Regions from separate parts of the Mucilaginibacter rubeus genome, predicted to be linked through region 2. Evidence: riboswitches for the same ligand, from Rfam matches in the RefSeq annotation. Region 2 holds a riboswitch; each other region holds the start of a gene.
What was found. Region 2 has a riboswitch for S-adenosylmethionine ahead of DEO27_RS11715 (protein-disulfide reductase DsbD domain-containing protein). Riboswitches for the same ligand answer to the same signal wherever they lie in the genome.

Region 1 (6,754 bases), 470 kb from region 2:
TCATCATAACGCAGATAAACCGTTAATTCAATGTTATTGGTAAAATTAAGATCTGTTTTTTCTTTTGCCTTTTTGTACTCGTACTGGTAATTATAGCGTAAAGCCGCTATATCCGACAGTACAGCAGAGCCGGTAGGGTGGCCACCAGCGCCTTTTCCGAAAAAGAATTGCTGATCGGCAAAAGCTGCCTGTACCGTTACGCCGTTGTATTCGTACTCAACGTTGTATAAAAACTCTTTATCGTTTACAAATTTTGGCAACACGAACAGGGCAACGTTGCGGTCGTCAAGTTCTTTAGCTACAGGCACCAGTTTAATTTTCAGGTTCTTTTCGCGGGCATATTGCAGATCTGCAGCGGCAAGATTCTGGATGCCAAGGTTAAATACCTCATCTGGCTGTACCACTACACCGTAAGCATGGGCAGCCGCGATAACCAGTTTATATTTAGCATCAAACCCGCCAACATCACTGGTTGGATCAGTTTCGGCAAAACCAAGGTCTTGTGCTTGTTTTAAGGCACTGTCATAATCTAAACCTTCAATAAAGCCTTTTGAAAGGATGTAATTTGATGAACCGTTGAAAATACCGCTTATCGAGTGTAATAATTCGTTGTCATAATATTCCTCAAGGTTACGGATGATAGGGATACTGCCGCAAACTGCACCCTCGTATAACAACGATGTTCCATATTGATGCTGGATCTCGATCAGTTCATCCAAATGCAGGGCAATCATTTTTTTACTGGCCGATACTACGTTCTTACCAGATTTTAAGGCCCTTGAAACAATTTCAAAAGCGGCTTCGGTATCATTGATCAACTCAACTATCGTGTTGATCTCCGGGTTATTAAGCAGTTCTTCTTTATCGGTAGTAAATAAATGAGCCGGTAAAGAACGTTTTTTGGTTGGATCTTTAATAGCAAATTTTACTATCTCAATGTTTAGCTTTTTTGTTTTTACGATATCATATAAACCCTGGCCCACAACTCCAAATCCGAAGAGGCCGATATTTAACTTTTTACTCATTACGCTGTACGTTGCAGTTCTATAATTTTTCCTTTCACATCGGTTTTAAAAAACGATGTAAATATGTTTGTTAATGCTTCTGTTTCAATTAAAAATCCGTCGTGCCCATAAAACGAATCCAGTTCGGCAAAGGCAGCTTTCGGGATATGCCTGAAAAGGTATTGTTGCTCCTCAATAGGGAATAACACATCCGATGAAATACCAATAACCAATGTTTTAGCTTTGATCAGGCTCAACGCCTTGTCAACCCCGTTACGGCCACGGCCCACGTTGTGCGAATCCATCACTTTTGTCAGGTACCAATAACTATAGGCATTATAGCGGTTCACCAGTTTCTCGCCCTGGTAGTTTTGGTATGACGATGAGCGAAAGCCATCTTTCACATCGTCGCTTTCTTCCTGCTGGGTGATACCATAGGTTTTATAAGTACGATAGCTTAAAAGCGCGATGCTCCGGGCTGCTTTTAAGCCTTTTTGACCACCTTCCGGCGTGTTACTATAGAAAGTACGGTCGGCAGTGATGGCTAAGCGCTGCGATTCATTAAAGGCAATGCCCCATGGTGAGTGCTTGGCATTGGTAGCAATCAGAATAAGATTTTTGATGCGTTCCGGCTCGATGATTGCCCATTCCATAGCCTGCTGGCCACCTAATGAACCGCCTATCAATACACTGATATTATTGATCTGCAAATGATCGGCAAGCAGTTGGTGTGCCTTTATCATATCCCTTGTAGTAAACTGCGGATAGGATAGGTAATACGGCTGCCCCGTAACCGGGTTAACACTTAGCGGACTTGTGGTACCATAAGGCGAACCCAAAATATTGGCGCAAACTATAAAATGCTCTTCAGGGTTAAAAAAATAACCCTCGCCAATAAGCCCTTTCCACCAGTCAAATACGTCGCTGTTGGCAGTAAGCGCGTGGCATACCCAAACAACGTTATTTTTTTCTTTATTTAACCTTCCATAGGTATGAAAGCCTATCTCTAAACCTTCAATCGCGCGGCCGGATTCAAATTCAAAAGTATCAGTGTATTTAAATATCTCTGCGTTCATTCTTCTATTTGTTATTCCGGGCGCAACCAGATTTTTTCTGGCCGCTGCCCGTAATAACGTTTACTATATCACTTAAAAAAACTATACATTTTTAAACTAACTCACCCTCACTTTGCTTAATTTTTGCAAAAGCTTGTTCAAAATCAGCTTTAATATCATCTATATGCTCAATACCAATGGCTACGCGTAATGATGTCGGCGTAACACCGGCAGATAGCTGCTCTTCATCAGATAATTGCTGATGCGTTGTTGCCGATGGCTGTATGATCAATGTTTTTGCGTCGCCCACGTTAGCTAAATGACTAACCAGTTTCAAATTATTGATTAACTGGCTGGCCTGCGCTTTATCACCTTTGATCTCGAACGATAATACGCCCCCAAAACCATTCTTTAAATATTTTTTTGCAAGGTCGTGGTATGGTGATGATTCCAGTCCCGGGTAATTTACCGTAGCCACTTGAGGATGCTGCTCTAACCATTTGGCCAGCTGCAAAGCATTATCTACATGGCGTTGCACCCTTAATGACAAGGTTTCCAATCCCTGGATATTCAGCCATGAATTAAATGGCGATTGCGATGGGCCAAAATCCCTTAAACCTTCCACACGGGCACGGATGATGAACTGAATGTTACCAAATGGGCCGCCGATGCCAAAAACATCGTTAAATACCAATCCGTGGTAACCTTCAGACGGTTCAGTGAACTGCGGAAATTTGCCGTTACCCCAGTTGTAATTACCGGCATCAATAATAGCGCCGCCAATACTGGTACCATGACCGCCGATCCATTTAGTAGTTGACTCAACAACAACATTAGCGCCATGTTCAATAGGGCGGAAGAGGTAACCACCTGCGCCAAAAGTATTATCGACAATTAAAGGAAGATCATGCCTTTTTGCAACTTCGCTAACCTTTTCAAAATCAGCAATGGTAAATCCAGGATTACCTATCGTCTCCAGGAAGATAGCTTTGGTTTTATCGTCAATAAGTGCTTCGATGTTCGCCGCGGTATCATCTTTGGCAAAACGCACCTCAATACCCAGGCGTTTAAATGCTACTTTAAACTGGTTATAGGTACCGCCATACAGGAAAGGAGAAGTAACAAAGTTATCACCTGCCTGCAGGATGTTATTTAATGCTATAAATTGTGCCGCCTGACCGGATGCTGTAGCCAGAGCAGCAGCGCCGCCCTCTAAAGCCGCAATGCGTTTTTCAAACACATCGGTAGTAGGGTTCATGATGCGGGTATATATATTGCCAAACTCCTTCAGCGCAAACAAATTGGCGCCATGTTCGGCACTGTTAAATACGTATGAAGTGGTTTGGTAAAGTGGTACTGCGCGTGAACCTGTTGTTGGATCAACTTCCTGACCGGCATGTAATTGTAAGGTTTCGAATTTTAAGGTAGACATAGTTGTAATTTTTAATGTGTTTAATTTAGATTTTTTTGTTAAGATGGATTTTGACAAAGCCGGTTTGATAAAACCGGTTTAACATCACACGCTTCTTTTCAGAGAAATGAAAACAGGGGCGTGCTAAGCATCAACAGCAGCAACACATACAAATACAGCCAATAGAGGAGCCAATATGTTGTATGTCACCGTTTAAGGCGTAAAAAGTGTTGTGTTGCGTAAATTTAATTAAACTTTTCATGGTTATAAATTTATATTCCCCGGTGTTATTTGCCGGGACAGGAATTGGCACCTTCTTCAACATTGAAGGGTTGCCAGCGGGTCATTGAGCCTGATCTCTCGCCGCTTCTTTATAAATCAAAACCCGAACTATGTGCGGAGTATTGATCGACGTTGGTATTGCTACCAAATAATGTTCCAAATATAAGGGGTTATTTGGGAATATGCCAAATTTTATTTTAGAAATGAGGTTAAAGGTCAAAGGCGAAAGGTTAAAGGTTTTTGAAATAGGGAATTTTTAACCCGCCTTCATGCTTCTACCTTTTGCCTTTGACCTTTCGCCTTTTACCTCAAGTGGCCTAAAGCGTTAAAGCCTGTTCCATATCAGCTATTAAATCATCTATATGCTCTAAACCAACCGAAACCCTTAGCAGGTTGCGGGGTGTCTTGGTATCCGGCCCTTCAACAGTAGCACGGTGTTCTATCAAACTTTCTACACCACCGAGACTGGTAGCTTTGATAAACAGCTTCAGTTTATTGATGATATTATGCGTGTCGTTTTCATCGCCTTTAATTATAAAGGATAGCATCCCGCCAAAAGCCAGCATCTGATCTTTTGCTATTTCATGTTGTGGATGCGATGATAAACCGGGGTACATAACCTGCTCAACATTAGGATATTGTTCCAAATATTCGGCTAACAACTGTGCGTTTTGTACGTGACCTTTTACGCGGTACGGCAAAGTTTTAATACTGCGTACCAGGTAATAGCAGTCCATAGGCGAGGGGATAGCACCTCCCATTTCCTGTACCTGACGGATCTTTGTCCACCAATCATTTGTTTCGCCTGTAATTAAGGCTCCGCCCATCAAATCGCTGTGGCCGCCAAAATATTTGGTGGCCGAGTGCATTACAATATCTACTCCCAAATCAAGCGGGCGTTGGCAAATTGGTGTTGCAAAGGTATTATCGCACAAAACTTTAATACCTTTTGCTTTGGCTATTGCTACTACTTTTTTTATATCAGTTATCTTAAGCAGCGGGTTTGATGGTGTTTCAATCCAGATCAAGCCTGTTTCGGGTTTAATATGCTGCTGCAATACATCGGTATCGTTTACATCGATAAAATCGAACGTTAATATCCCCGCAAACAGGTTTTTAAGCTGATTACGTAAGCCATGATACATATCATCTGGAGCAATAATATGAGTCCCCGGCTCAAGTGATTGAAATACGGACATCCCAGCCGCGTTGCCCGATGAAAACGAAGCAGCCTCAACGCCGCCCTCCAGTTTGGCCAGTAAATGTTCAAGCGCATGCCTGTTAGGATTGGCTGATCGACTATAGATATAACCTGCCGGGAAACCACCGTCTTCGCCGCGCTCAAACGTGGTTGACATAATAATAGGTTGTATTACGGCCCGTGTTGCTTCATCAACATGGTTACCGGCGTGTATAGCTATCGTTTCTGTTTTCATGGTTCGAAATATGATATCGCCCAAAGTAAAAAAGAATATTTGTTATTAGTTGTAGCGTTTTTTCATTTTTAGCCGAATAGATTATAAAACCTATCCGCATGAAAAGAACCTTTATCCTGATCCTGCTTGTTATAACCGGCTTTACAGCCTGCAAAAAAGATGCAAACGAAACAGCTTACGACAAAAGTTATAAGGTATGGCAAAGCTTTAAAACTGAAAGTAAAAACTCATACAGCTATACGGTTAACGCCGGGTCTGTATTTGGCTACGGCTCCGAAACAAAAATTACTGTGCAAAACGGCGTGGTGGTAGGGAGAGATTTTCTATCATATACTTTAGAGCAAAATCCTAACAGCGCTCCCACTAAAAAAATAAGGGAACAGTGGCAGGAAGATAAAACATCATTGGGGCAACATAATTCAGGTGCCGCATTACTTACGCTTGACCAGATTTATCAAAAAGCCAAAACCGAATGGCTTGCCGCCGATAAGAAAAAGAACACCATTTATTTTGAAACCCAAAATAACGGGATGATATCAGGTGCCAGTTATGCACCTAATGGCTGTCAGGATGATTGTTCGATAGGTATCTCTATAAGCGAGATCAAGGCTCTGTAACTTTAATGTAATTTACCATCAAATTTGGACGATATGTGTCATAACGCATATTACTTTTGTGCTTTTTTGTACATTTGGCCAAATTTATAATGATGCATAATTCAGATAATTTACAGGTATTGCTCCAGGATCCGAATTTATCTGCTGACTTAAAGCACATTGCCCAAAAGGTACTAAATAAACAACGCATCACATTTGATGAAGGCGTTTTGCTTTATGAGCAGGGCGAGCTTGGATATCTTGGCACTTTAGCCAATTACATCCGCGAGGAGCGCCACGGCGATAAAACTTATTTCAATCGTAACTTTCATATTGAGCCAACCAATCTTTGCGTTTATGACTGCAAATTTTGTTCATACTCACGCTTGCTGAAACAAAAATCAGAAGGCTGGGAGTACACCATGGACGAAATGTTTAATATGGTTGCCAAATACGACGGCGAGCCGGTTACCGAGGTTCACATTGTTGGCGGTGTATTGCCCCAATATGACGTGCCTTTTTACCAGGAACTTTTTGCCCGGATCCGGGCCCACAGGCCGGAGTTGCATATAAAAGCGCTTACCCCGGTTGAATACCATTACATTTTCAAAAAAGCCAAAATTGATTATGCCACTGGCATGCGCCTGATGCAGGAAGCCGGCCTGGATTCTATCCCGGGTGGTGGGGCCGAGATCTTTGATCCGGAGATCAGGGACCAGATCTCGAAAGATAAATGTACTGCCGATCAGTGGCTGGCTATTCATGAAGAATGGCATAAGTTGGGCGGCCGTTCAAACGCCACAATGCTTTACGGACATATTGAAGAATACAAGCACCGTGTTGACCATATGGAGCGCCTGCGCCAGTTACAGGATAAAACAGGAGGTTTCCAGACATTTATTCCGCTTAAATTCAGGAATAAAGACAACCAAATGTCGCATGTACCAGAGGTTTCAGTGATTGAGGATTT
Region 2 (6,754 bases):
GTGCCATGATCTATGCAGAACGGTACTCCAATTTCTGCTTTGGGATGGATATCTACACCGGTTTGGCCATGCGCGTGCTCAGATAATATCCTGGGTAAAATAGGGATGTTTAGCCGTGTAAGCTGATGCGCTATGCGATAAACAGCTATAGCGTAAAAGCCAGGGTATGAAACAATAACCTCATGTACACTGGTCGCTGCCGGGTCTTTTTCATAGATCATGGAGGCATCCTTCCGCAGACGGTCGTAAATTTCGTTCAATGAATCGTAAAACGAAGCTACGGCAGCCTCAATATCAAGATCCTTTGGATCGAGGTAGCTAAGTAATATGTTTTCAAGATCTATCTGGTTCTTTTTCAGGTGCCCGCCGTATATCGATAGTTTGTTGGCATGGTTGTTCGGGAATAGAAACTCAAACAGATCAGACAGCCAGCCAACGCACTGTCTGATCTTTGGAGTAGCTTCCCACTCGGCTTTATGAGTTTCATAAAGCAACTGTATAAAACTGTCAAGCTTATCGTCTTTCATTGTGGTGGTTTTGGTGGTTTATCTTTTAAGACTGTGAAGAGTATTTACCAACAGGTCAATTTCGGCACAAGTATTATAGAATGCCAGTGAGGGCCGCACTGTGGCTTCAACACCAAAGCGCCTTAAGATAGGCTGGGCGCAATGGTGACCTGAACGTACGGCGATGCCTTGTTCATTTAAAGCATGACCAACTTCTTCGGTTTTGTAGCCCACAAGCACAAATGATAATACGCTGGCTTTTTCTTTTGCGGTACCAATCAACCGGATCCCTTTTACTTCTTTTAGCAGATGAGTAGCATATTCAAGCAGGTAATGTTCATACTGGGCGATAGCAGGCATGCCCAGCCGGGTAACATAGTCAATAGCCGCACCAAGACCAACCGCGTCTGCAATGTTACCGGTTCCGGCCTCGAAGCGTCCGGGTGCATCATGGTATTGGGTGTATTCAAAAGTAACATCCTTGATCATGTTACCTCCGCCTTGCCAGGGTTGGGTTTGATTGAGCAGCTCTTCTTTGCCGTAAAGCACACCTATACCTGTAGGGCCGAACACTTTATGTCCCGAAAATACAAACCAATCGGCATTTAAAGCCTGTACATCAACCGGCATGTGCGATACAGACTGTGCGCCGTCAACCAATACTTTGGCCCCGGCCAGATGTGCGAGATGAACAATTTGAGCGGCTGGCGTGACCGTACCTAAGGCATTTGATACCTGTGTAAATGAAACCAGTTTGGTTTTAGGGCCAAGTATTTTTACATATTCGTCAAGGATGATCTGGCCATCGTCATCAACGGGGATCACTTTAATTTTTACACCCTTTTTAGCCGCCAGCTGCTGCCACGGAACTATATTAGCGTGGTGTTCAAGCTGGCTAACAACAATTTCATCACCTGCAACCAAATTTTGCTCTCCCCACGTTTTGGCTACAAGGTTGATGGCTTCGGTTGCGCCACGTACAAAAATGATCTCGTTAATTGATCCCGCGTTCAGGAAGGTTTGCACTTTTTTGCGTGCGCCCTCGTAAGCATCCGTTGCCCTTGCCGCCAGTTCATGGGCGGCGCGGTGGATATTTGAATTTTCGTGCTCGTAAAAATAGGTAATGCGCTCAATCACCTGCCGGGGCTTTTGGGTAGTGGCTGCATTGTCAAGCCATACCAATTGTTTCCCGTTCACCTGTTCTTGTAAAATCGGAAAATCGCGCCTTACAATGTTTACATCAAACGGCGGACTGATAATGCTACTGATACCAACCTGCTTAACCCTTTTCTCGTCGGATTTTACTGCCGGTAATCCATGGCTATCCGATAAAAAATAAAAAGGGATTTCGGTAGCGGAAGGTGCACCGTTAAATGGTAGCACTTTTGAAGGTCCTGACGTACTAATATTGCTTAATATCTTCTTCAGGTCCGCTTCAAAACCCTGGTCTTGTTGATAAGGCAAGTGGAGCAGATTTTGGGGAGCGGTTGAAAGCTGCTCAACCTCGAAATTTTGCTTTAAAGCCACATTAGGTATCAGATCTGTTTTTACCAAATATGAGTCGTAACCAAAGCTGGGTTTTGAGGGCAATTGCGCTCCAAAAGTGTTAACCGGGCTATGCCGGACAGGCTCCGAAGCATTAGTATGTGCGCTTAAATTAGGATCCGCGAAACTGGTTTGCGGATCCTTCAGGTTAATGGCATTATTCTGATTAATAGCCGATGGCGAAACACCGCCACCGCCAATAGTACTTGATGGTATTGACGTAGCTGGTACGTTGGCCTGGTGTTGCGGCCCCAATAAATCAGCATCACCTATACTGCCCGGCAATGGAAATACTTCCGGCGTTTGCTGAGCTGGCAATTGATTTACAATGCCGCCCGGCCCGGCCTTAAAAAACTGGTTGGCCAGTTGTTCCAGTTCCTGCAGACTGGGCAGGTTATCCGGATTAATATTTGTACTCATAATAGTTACCTAAATCAACATCTTCCAAAACAGCTATAGCATCATCAACTAAAACAGCTAATGAGCAGTAAAGCGATACCAGGTATGAAGCAATGGCCTTATTGTTAATGCCCATAAAGCGCACCGATAATCCTGGTGACTGTTCGCCCGGCAAACCAGGCTGAAACAGACCTACCACGCCCTGGCGGCTTTCGCCTGTACGCAAAAGGATGATCTTTGATTTGTTATTTACTATAGGTAGTTTATCGGATGGGATAAGCGGGATCCCTCGCCAGGTAATAAATTGTGACCCAAATAAGGATACTGTTGGCGGCGGCACACCACGGCGGGTACATTCGCGGCCGAAAGCGGCTATCGCTAATGGATGCAGCAGGAAAAATCCGGGTTCTTTCCAAACTTTAGTGATCAGTTCGTCAAAGTCATCCGGAGTAGGGGGGCCGAGCCTTGTTTTTATCTTTTGCGATGAGGCTACGCTGCTCAATAAGCCATATTCAGGATTGTTGATCAGCTCGCTTTCCTGGCGTTCTTTAACAATCTCGATAGTAAGGCGTAACTGCTCGCTGATCTGGTTATAGGGTTTACTGTACAAATCAGATACCCTGGTATGCACATCTAATACTGTATTTACTGCGCTCAGGTTATACTCCCGCGGGTTTTCTTCATAATCAACATAGGTAGATGGCAGCTCACGCTCATCACGGTTAGAGCAATCAACTTCTACATTATTAGCATCAACAACTTTGTTTAAACGATAAACGCCTGATTCAACAGGGATCCAGTTTAATAAATGTGTTAACCAGCGAGGGGTAATGGTTGATAACTGCGGAACGGTACGGGTGGCTACTGCTAACTGTCTGGCGGCTACGTCGCCGAGAGCGGTTTGTTTTTGTTTTTGATCGGGCATTTTTTAATAAATGAAATAAGTGTTTAAAGCTGATTTGGTGGTGCTTTCAATGTTTAACACCTGCTTTGCAATGATATAAAATAAATTATATAAAATCTATAGGAATTATAGATTTTATTGTATGTTTGCATCATCAGTTCTTTAACACTTATCCAGAAAAGACGGAGGGAAAGGCCCCATGAAGTCTTGGCAACCTGTACAATACCTTATATTGTAATATTGTAAAAGGTGCTAATTCCTGCTCCCGGCAAGGGGAGAAAGATAAGATGCTACAGGTTTATACAAATATCTCCACAGCTCTTTTCCTGGTAAGTTTACTGAACCCCAAAAAAGAAGAGAATAAACCACATCATCACTATACCGAATGAAGAAATTCATACTTACCGCTTTAACTTCTGTTATTGGCACTGTGGCTTACTCGCAGATACTTGCTCCGGTAAAATGGTCGTACGCGGCAAAAAAGATTGACAAAGAGCAAGCCATCGTTTTTATAAAGGCCGATATTGAAAAAGGCTGGCATATCTATTCGCAGCGTGTTGCTGATGGCGGCCCGGTAAAAACTTCGTTTACGTTTGATAAAAGCGATGACTATACATTGAGCGGAAACACTTCAGAACCTAAGGCTGTCAGTAAGTATGAAAAGGCGTTCAGTATGAATGTGCAGTACTTTGAGCAATCGGTAATTTTTCAGCAAAAAATAAAACTTAAAAACGGGCAAACTTCGGTTAAAGGCACACTAAATTATATGGTGTGCAGCGACAAGCAATGCCTGCCTCCTGAGGATGTAGAATTCAGCGTCCCTGTAAAATAAATAGCACATAATAATAGTGTTTAACAGATCAATAGCCACCAACTGAACTGTTAAACGGATGTTGAAGCGGTACAAAAACCGCTTTAAAAACTAATACCATGAAACCGAAAACGAATATTATCACTAACGCCTTTAAACAGAATGGTGGCGCCCTTTTCTGTTGTTACCAGTATTGTTAATTAGCGCAGTTTGTGTCACGGAAAATTGATCCTGAAATAAGATCAACATCCTGGCTGTACTAAGTGCGTTGCTTTGCTATGGTGGTAAAACAGGCGTGTGCTGTACAGACCAGGATGTTTATTGTTTACAATATAAGATTTTAATGAAATTCAATTCTAAATAAAAAATATTCTACTAAATCTATAGATTTTATTGTATTTATCATATTTATTACTATCTTTACAGCATTCTAATTAACCCCACCATTAATTAGTTGATTTATAAAGAATAAGGGAGAGGAAGTCTCGATGATCTTATAGCAACTTTTCAGCAATGAAATAAGTGCTCAAACTTTTTTGCAGGGCGATGTTGCTGTGCAAATATAAATTAACTAAACACCATGAACACTAAACATGACTATCCGCAGCAGCAGGCAATTGCCATAAGGCGATGTTGTTGTTTTGCACAGCGCCTTTTCTGGTTTTAACAACCGGTTCCTGAAATTTTATTGCTCCATTTTTTAGGGCCTCACAGGGTCACGTGGCATTGCTATGTCTAATTTTTAATCAAATCAATAACAATAAACTAAAACTGATAACATGAAAACAACAAATTACTTAACTAAAGCAAAAGTGTTGAGCATCGCGCTTTTGCTCGGTACTGCGGGCGTATCGCATGCCGATCCTAAGCCTAAATTTATTAAAGAAGGCAAATGGCGTGGCGAATTTACCGTAAGCGAATCAAAAGTACCCTTCAATTTTGAGCTGAAAGGAAAAGATGCTGAACATGCGGTATTTACGCTTATCAATGGCTCCCGTCGTGATGATTTTCATGTAAAATCTATCGGCCAGGATTCGGTTTACATCAAAATGAACACCTATGATGCAGCCTTGGTTGCCAAAGTTGAAGACGACGGATCTTTAACCGGCGAGTATCGCAGCCTGGTTCCGGGCTTCAGGGGGAATTCGCTGCCATTTAAAGCAGAATATGGTAAAACTTACCGCTTTGTTGAACCGGGAAAAGACGTTGCCCCTACGGCAGACCTGAGCGGCAAATGGGAAATCAAAACCTACAGCAAAGAAGCCGTTCCTGCATCCATCGCCCTGTTGAAACAAAAAGGTAATAAGCTTACCGGCGTGGTAATGACCGTAGTAGGTGATACGCGCGAGTTGGAAGGCACTGTACAGGGCGATGAATTTGCGTTGAGCGGTTTCACAGGCCCAAGCCCATTCATTATTAAAGGTAAGATCAATGCTGATGGTACATTGAGCGGTGAACAGGGTTTCGGGATCTATAAAAACCTGAAGTTTGACGCCGCCAAAAAAGCCGAAGTTGAATTGCCGGATCCTTATAAATTAACTTTCCTGAAAGAGGGTTATAAAAAGCTTGACTTTTCGTTTCCGGGGATTGATGGTAAACAGGTATCGTTGAGCGATAACAAGTATAAGGGTAAGGTGGTGATCGTGGAGATCATTGGTACCTGGTGCCCCAACTGTACAGATCAAACCGTGTTCCTATCGCCATGGTTTAACAAAAATCATAACCGTGGGGTAGAGGCCATTGCTTTAGGCTTCGAGCAAAAAGATAGCCTGGAATATGCTAAATACACGCTGGGCAAGCTGCGCGATAAATATGCTATTAACTACGATATCGCTTTTGGTGGATTAGCCGATAAGAAGCTGGTATCGCAAAAACTACCTGCATTGAACAAGTTTATCGCTTTCCCCACTACGATCATTATCGACAGAAAAGGTGACGTAAGGGAGATCTATACAGGCTACACCGGCACCGTAACCGGCAAATATCATGAAGATTACGAAAAGAAATTCAACAAGCTTTTAGACGAGCTTATCGCGGAGCCGGCGCCAGAAACTGCTGCCGTTGTTGATCAGCCGGCACGTCAAGGTAAGTAAACAACTATTAACTATCTATAATTTATCAAATGAAAACACTCAATTTAATTACTTCATTCAAATGCCTGACAGTAGGGTTGCTGTTGAGCAGTACAGTGTTTGCGGCCGATAAAAATCCGCCGGTAAAATTTATCAAAGAAGGTGTATGGCGCGGCGTGTTTACTGTAGCCGAAACAAAAGTTCCTTTTAATTTTGAATTGAAAGGTAAGGATGCGGAACATGCTACCTTCACGCTCATCAATGGTACCCGTCGCGATAACTTTCATGTTAAGCAGGTAGGCAAAGATTCGGTATTTATTAAAATGAATACGTATGATGCCGCACTGGTTGCCAAAGTAGAAGATGACGGAACCTTAAGTGGCGAATACCGCAGCCTGGTGCCGGGTTTCAGAGGGAATTCACTACCCTTCACCGCCGAATACGGCAAAAGCTACCGTTTTGTTGAGCCTGGTAAGGATATTGCACCAGCCGCCAACTTAACCGGTAAATGGGAGCT
Region 3 (6,754 bases), 3.2 Mb from region 2:
ACTTTACCTTAAGGTGCTTTTTGCCGACTATGATAAAGGCTACACCATCATTGAATTAATTGGCGAATGGAATGACGCTATCAACAACGACATCATGCTGTTAAAGCGCGAACTACTTGACCTCATGATAGATAATGGCATCACGCATTTTATCCTGATAGGTGAAAACGTTTTGAACTTTCACTCAAGTGATGATTGTTATTATGAAGAATGGTTTCAGGATGTAGAGGATGGCTGGATAGCAGGCATCAACTTCCGCGAACATGTGATAGATGAGTTTAAAAATAGCAACATCGACTATTACATTAACTTCGGTGGCGAATTGGATAACCTCGGTTGGCGCACCCTAAAACCCGTACAGGTTTTCAAAAAGGTAGAAGAGCAGCTGATGCGTCGTTTAAACTAACGCTAACACACCTCGCAATGACGAGATGGAAAGGCACACACGCATTCTTCACCTGACATTCACTTTTTATTCATAAATTCGTAGTATAATTTTTAACACAAAATGGAATTTAAAGATCCCGAATACGTTTATAAAAACGTAATACAATTAAACGAACAGGATGCATCACGTAAATTTATAGCAAGTGTATTTTTATGGATGTTTGTTGCCTTAGGTATTTCAAGCGTTTGCGCGTTTGTATTTGCCGGTACACCTCAATTATTAAACCTGCTGTTTGATTTTAACACAGGTCACTCAACCGGGTTGGGCATGATAGTTATGTTTTTGCCTTTGGCATTTGTTTTAATTATGCGCTTTGGCTTAAACCGCTTGTCATATCCTGTACTTGCGCTGTTATTTATTGCATACGCTGCCGCAACAGGAATGAGCCTTTGCTATATCCTTTTGATATACACAGCATCAAAAGTAACATTAGCTTTTGGCGTATCCGCGCTGGTTTTTGGTGTAATGGCTATTGCCGGTTATACTACAAAAACAGACCTGACCAACTTTGGCGGTATCCTGATCATGTTGCTGATTGGCATCATCATCGCCTCTCTGGTAAATATGTTCTTACACAGCGAAGCTTTTGATTACATCATCAGCTATTTTGGTGTAGCAGTGTTTACCGGTTTAACCGCTTACGATGTTCAGAAACTTAAACGCATTGGCGCCGGTATAGAGTACGGCGACGCTTCTGCCAAGAAAATGGCGCTAATGGGTGGGTTGACTCTATATCTTGACTTCATCAACCTTTTCCTTTTCGTTCTTCGCTTATTTGGCGGCAGAAGGCGATAATCAACCCAAAAGAAATTATTCAGAAAGCTGCCTCCGCAAAAGGCAGCTTTTTTTGTTTAACAATGTGGCTTAGTTATGATATATAGCGTTTGTTATACACTTGCAAATGACAACTTTATTGCGCAAATTTGCAGTGCTTATGGAGAAAGACGGAGGGATTAGACCCTGCGATGTCTTAGCAACCTGTGCTTCACAAGGTGCTACATTCTACCAGGCAGCAATTAAGCGCCCGGACAGATAAGCGAAAGTCATAATAACACCCGACTTTTCGAGATAAGCTTTTATTTAGATTTGAGATATTAGATTTGAGATTTGAGATAGTTTTTGCTTTTTCAGATCGTCTGTTTAGTGTCTTTTTATCAGATATATGAGATAAAGATCTGAGTGCTGAATTTTCTCCAGTCTCATATCTCACATCTCATATCTCACATCTCAAAAAATGGACATTAGAAAAGAATTACAGAAACGCATCCTGGTGATTGACGGAGCAATGGGTACCATGATTCAAAGGTACCAGCTCACGGAGAAGGATTTTCGTGGCGAGCGTTTTCGCGATCATAAAAGCGACCTGCAGGGCAATAACGACCTGCTCAATATCACACGCCCAGACATTATTAAGGCTATCCATGCCGAATATTTGGATGCAGGGGCTGATATTATTGAAACCAACACATTCAGCACACAGGTAATTTCCCTTGCCGATTATCACCTGGAAGAATTGGCATACGAATTAAGCTATGAAGGCGCCCGTATTGCACGCGAGGTAGCCGATGAATATACCCAACGCAATCCCGAAAAGCCGCGCTTTGTCGCCGGCGCTATCGGGCCAACAAACCGCACCGCTTCATTGTCGCCTGATGTTAATGACCCGGGCTACCGCGCTGTTACGTTTGATGATCTGGCCGATGCCTACTATGACCAGGTGCGTGGTTTGGTTGACGGCGGCTCGCATTTGCTGCTGGTTGAAACCATCTTTGATACCCTGAATGCCAAGGCTGCCCTGTTCGCCATAAAACGTTATGAGGATGAATGTAAAGCTGCCGGAAAGGATTTCCCTGCTTTCAGGGATTCGGGTGGTATCATGATCTCGGGTACTATTACCGATGCTTCGGGCCGTACCCTTTCGGGGCAAACGGTTGAGGCTTTCTGGAACTCGATAAGTCATGCCAACCTGCTATCGGTAGGTTTAAACTGCGCTTTAGGTGCAAGGGAAATGCGCCCGCACCTTGCCGAACTTTCTGAAAAAGCAGGCGTATATATTTCGGCTTATCCAAACGCAGGCCTACCAAATGAGTTTGGCCAGTACGACGAAACCCCACACGAAACCGCTCACCAGGTTGATGATTTCATTAAAGCCGGGCTGGTAAATATCGTAGGCGGATGTTGCGGTACCACACCCGATCACATCAAATGCATTGCCGATAAAGCTGCATCCTTCCCCCCGCGCCCTATCCCTGAAATTGAGCCGGATATGCGTCTGAGCGGGTTGGAATCGGTTACCATTAAGCCCGAAAGCATTTTCGTAAACGTGGGTGAGCGTACCAATATCACCGGTTCGCCCAAGTTTTCTAAACTGATTTTGGCCGAGGATTATGAGGCAGCGCTATCTGTTGCGCTGCAGCAAGTTGAAGGTGGAGCCCAGGTTATCGACATTAACATGGACGAGGGCATGATCGACTCTGAAGCGGTGATGACAAAGTTCCTGAACCTTGTTGCATCTGAGCCGGACATAGCCAAACTGCCTATCATGATCGATTCATCTAAATGGACAGTGATTGAGGCGGGTTTGAAATGCGTACAGGGTAAGGGTATAGTAAACTCTATCTCCCTTAAGGAAGGCGAAGAAAAGTTTAAAGAGCAAGCCCGCAAAATACTAAGCTATGGTGCAGCTACCGTAGTAATGGCATTTGATGAAGTTGGTCAGGCCGACTCATTAGAACGCCGTATCGAGATCTGTAAAAGATCATACGATATATTGGTGAACGAAGTAGGCTTCCCGCCACAGGATATCATTTTTGACCCCAACATCCTTACCGTAGCTACCGGTTTGGAAGAGCATAATAACTACGCGGTTGATTTTATTGAAGCTACGCGCTGGATAAAACAAAATCTGCCTCACGCCAAGGTGAGCGGTGGGGTAAGTAATATTTCGTTCTCTTTCAGGGGTAACAATACTGTGCGCGAGGCTATGCACTCGGCATTCTTGTATCACGCCATTAAAGCGGGTATGGATATGGGTATTGTTAACGCCGGTATGCTTGAAGTTTACGAGCAAATTCCTAAAAACCTGCTTGAGTTGGTTGAAGATGTACTGCTTAACCGTCGCCAGGATGCTACAGAGCGCCTGGTGGAGTTTGCCGATACCATCAAAAGTAAAGGCAAAGAGATTGTACGTGACGAAGAATGGCGTAAAGGCACCGTTCAGGAGCGCCTGTCGCACTCGTTGGTAAAAGGCATTGTTGAATACCTTGATAACGATGTGGAAGAAGCCCGCCAGGCTTATGCAAGGCCGCTTGAAGTAATTGAAGGCCCGCTGATGGATGGCATGAACGTAGTAGGTGACCTGTTTGGTGCGGGCAAAATGTTCCTGCCGCAGGTAGTTAAATCGGCCCGTGTAATGAAAAAGGCCGTGGCTTACCTGTTGCCCTTCATCGAAGAAGAAAAAAAGAATAACGCAGGTGCCGATCAGCGCTCGAACGCCGGTAAGGTTTTAATGGCCACCGTAAAAGGCGATGTGCATGACATTGGTAAAAATATAGTTGGCGTAGTACTGGCCTGTAACAACTTCGAAGTTATTGACCTTGGAGTAATGGTGCCTGCGCAACGCATTATTGAAGAAGCTAAAAAGCAAAACGTTGATATTATTGGCTTAAGCGGGTTGATAACGCCATCGCTTGACGAGATGGTGCATTTTGCCAAAGAAATGGAGCGCGAAAACTTCACCATTCCACTAATTGTTGGTGGCGCCACCACTTCACGCATCCACGCAGCGGTGAAGATCGCTCCGCAATATTCGGGCGCGGCTATTCACGTACTGGATGCTTCACGCAGTGTTACGGTATGCAGCAGCCTAATGAGTAAAGATAATCGCGATGCCTATATCCAGGGTATTAAAGATGAATATGCTAAAGCCCGTGAAGCACATGCTAATAAAAAGTCAGACAAGCGTTTTGTGACCATTGAAGAGGCCCGTGCCGGAAAATTCCAGATCAGCCTTGATGGCGATGTGGCACCGAAACCTGCATTTACAGGCACTAAGGTAATTGAAAACTATCCGCTGGAAGAGTTGCTCCCTTATATCGACTGGACACCGTTTTTCCATACCTGGGAATTGCGCGGCAGCTATCCGAAGATATTTGAAGACAAGTACGTAGGCGACGAAGCTAAAAAGCTGTTTGACGACGCACAAGTATTGATGAAACGCGTTGTTGATGAAAAACTATTTACCGCGAAAGGCGTAATAGGTTTCTGGCCGGCCAATGCCGTAGGTGATGACATTGAGCTTTATACCGACGAAAGCCGCACAACTGTTTTAAATCGCATTCATACCCTTCGCCAACAGGCCGAAAAGGTAAAGAACGACCCTTATTATGCATTGTCTGATTTCATAGCGCCGAAAGAAAGCGGTGTGCCTGATTATTTCGGCGGCTTCGCGGTAACAACCGGTTTAGGTTGCGACGAGTTGGTTGCCGAATTTGAGCGCGATCATGACGATTATAACAGCATCATGGCCAAAGCCCTTGCCGACCGCCTTGCCGAAGCGTTTGCAGAGAAAATGCATGAACTGGTACGTAAGGAATACTGGGGCTATGCGAAAGGCGAGCAGCTAAGTAACCAGGAACTGATCAAGGAAGAATACCAGGGCATCCGTCCGGCACCGGGTTATCCCGCCTGTCCGGATCATACCGAAAAAACAACCTTGTTTGAGTTGCTTAAAGCTGAAGATAATGCCAACATGCACCTTACCGAAAGCCTGGCTATGTTGCCGGCTGCATCGGTAAGCGGTTTCTACTTCGCGCATCCGCAGGCAAGGTATTTTGGATTAGGAAAAATCAGCAAGGACCAGGTTGAGGATTATGCGGTTAGGAAGCAAATGCCGCTTGAGGATGTAGAAAGATGGTTAGGGCCGAATATTAATTATTAGTGGCAGTTGCAGTTTTTAGTAGCAGTCATTTTATAAATTAGTGCAATTATCTAACCCTAACATGACCGGAAGTTTTAAGGATTTAAAAGTTTATAAGCTTGCATTTGAAACAGCGAGCGATATTTTCAAGCTTTCAAAAGCTTTTCCTAAAGAAGAGCGATATTCACTTACTGATCAGATAAGAAGATCATCGCGATCTGTTTGTGTCAATATTGGTGAGGGATATAGAAAGCGAATTTATCCGAAACACTTCACATCCAAGATGACTGATGCCGACGGAGAAGCGACTGAAACATCAATTTGGCTCGACTTCGCTTTAGACTGTGAGTACATCGATCAACAAATCCATGCTGCTCTCCAGGCTAAATATCAGGAGATAGGCAGGATGTTGAACAGCATGGCTCAAAACCCTGAAAAATTTCTACCTAAAAGCTGAGCATAAATAATATTTCAAACTAATAAAATATAAAAGAAACTTGCTACTGCAATAACAATCGCAGCTTACAATACTGCAACTGCTACTGCAACTGCTACTACCAAAAGGGCAAATGAAAATACCTGAACATATAGCCAACGCTAACGGCAAAACACTTTTTTCTTTTGAATTGATTCCGCCTTTAAAGGGGCAGAGCATCCAGGGAATTTATAACGCCATTGATCCGTTGATGGAGTTTAAACCTCCGTTTATTGATGTTACTACCCTGCGCGAGGATTTTATCTACAAGCAGCACCCAAGCGGACTGCTCGAGAAACTATCATATCGCAAACGTCCGGGGACTATTGCCATCTGCGCGGCTATCATGAACAAGTATAAGGTAGACACCGTGCCCCATTTGCTTTGCGGTGGCTTTACTAAAGATGAAACCGAGAACGCCCTTATTGAGCTTGAATTTTTAGGTATTGAGAACGTGCTGGTACTACGTGGCGATGCCCGCCTTGGCGATTCGTCATTTGTACCCACACCTAATGGCCATTGCTATGCTACCGAGTTGCTGCAACAGGTAGTAAACCTTAATAACGGCATCTACCTGCATGAAGATCATGGCAACACCGCCAAAACCAATTTCTGCATAGGTGTTGCCGGTTACCCCGAAAAACATTTTGAGGCTCCGAACCTTAAAACAGATTTCAAATACCTGAAACAAAAGGTTGAAATGGGCGCGCAGTTCATTGTAACCCAAATGTTTTTTGATATTAATAAATACAAAGAGTTTGTTAACGGCTGTCGTGCCAATGGTATTAACGTACCAATTATTCCGGGCCTAAAACCGATTACCTCATCTAAACAATTGGTAACGCTGTCAAAAACCTTCCATATCGATATCCCTGATGATCTGAGTGATGCTATCCACGCCTGCGAAAACGAA

Region 1: it holds a riboswitch for S-adenosylmethionine, as region 2 does, so the genes downstream of both, DEO27_RS10055 (O-acetylhomoserine aminocarboxypropyltransferase/cysteine synthase family protein) here and DEO27_RS11715 (protein-disulfide reductase DsbD domain-containing protein) in region 2, are expected to answer to the same signal.
Region 3: it holds a riboswitch for S-adenosylmethionine, as region 2 does, so the genes downstream of both, metH (methionine synthase) here and DEO27_RS11715 (protein-disulfide reductase DsbD domain-containing protein) in region 2, are expected to answer to the same signal.

Annotation. Positions count from the first base shown of each region.
Region 1 is NZ_CP043450.1:2,450,815-2,457,568, reverse strand. It holds gene DEO27_RS10065 (homoserine dehydrogenase) at 1-1,025, opposite strand, end outside; gene metX (homoserine O-acetyltransferase family protein) at 1,025-2,080, opposite strand; gene DEO27_RS10055 (O-acetylhomoserine aminocarboxypropyltransferase/cysteine synthase family protein) at 2,172-3,491, opposite strand; SAM riboswitch class I at 3,740-3,850, opposite strand; gene DEO27_RS10050 (trans-sulfuration enzyme family protein) at 4,070-5,188, opposite strand; gene DEO27_RS10045 (hypothetical protein) at 5,287-5,805, shown strand; gene mqnE (aminofutalosine synthase MqnE) at 5,898-6,754, shown strand, end outside.
Region 2 is NZ_CP043450.1:2,919,478-2,926,231, reverse strand. It holds gene DEO27_RS11730 (serine O-acetyltransferase) at 1-527, opposite strand, end outside; gene DEO27_RS11725 (family 2A encapsulin nanocompartment cargo protein cysteine desulfurase) at 546-2,471, opposite strand; gene DEO27_RS11720 (family 2A encapsulin nanocompartment shell protein) at 2,455-3,375, opposite strand; SAM riboswitch class I at 3,521-3,643, shown strand; gene DEO27_RS11715 (protein-disulfide reductase DsbD domain-containing protein) at 3,740-4,186, shown strand; SAM riboswitch class I at 4,622-4,734, shown strand; gene DEO27_RS11710 (peroxiredoxin family protein) at 4,945-6,258, shown strand; gene DEO27_RS11705 (peroxiredoxin family protein) at 6,288-6,754, shown strand, end outside.
Region 3 is NZ_CP043450.1:6,093,390-6,100,143, forward strand. It holds gene DEO27_RS24330 (hypothetical protein) at 1-406, shown strand, start outside; gene DEO27_RS24335 (Bax inhibitor-1/YccA family protein) at 509-1,243, shown strand; SAM riboswitch class I at 1,378-1,487, shown strand; gene metH (methionine synthase) at 1,683-5,387, shown strand; gene DEO27_RS24345 (four helix bundle protein) at 5,449-5,823, shown strand; gene metF (methylenetetrahydrofolate reductase [NAD(P)H]) at 5,936-6,754, shown strand, end outside.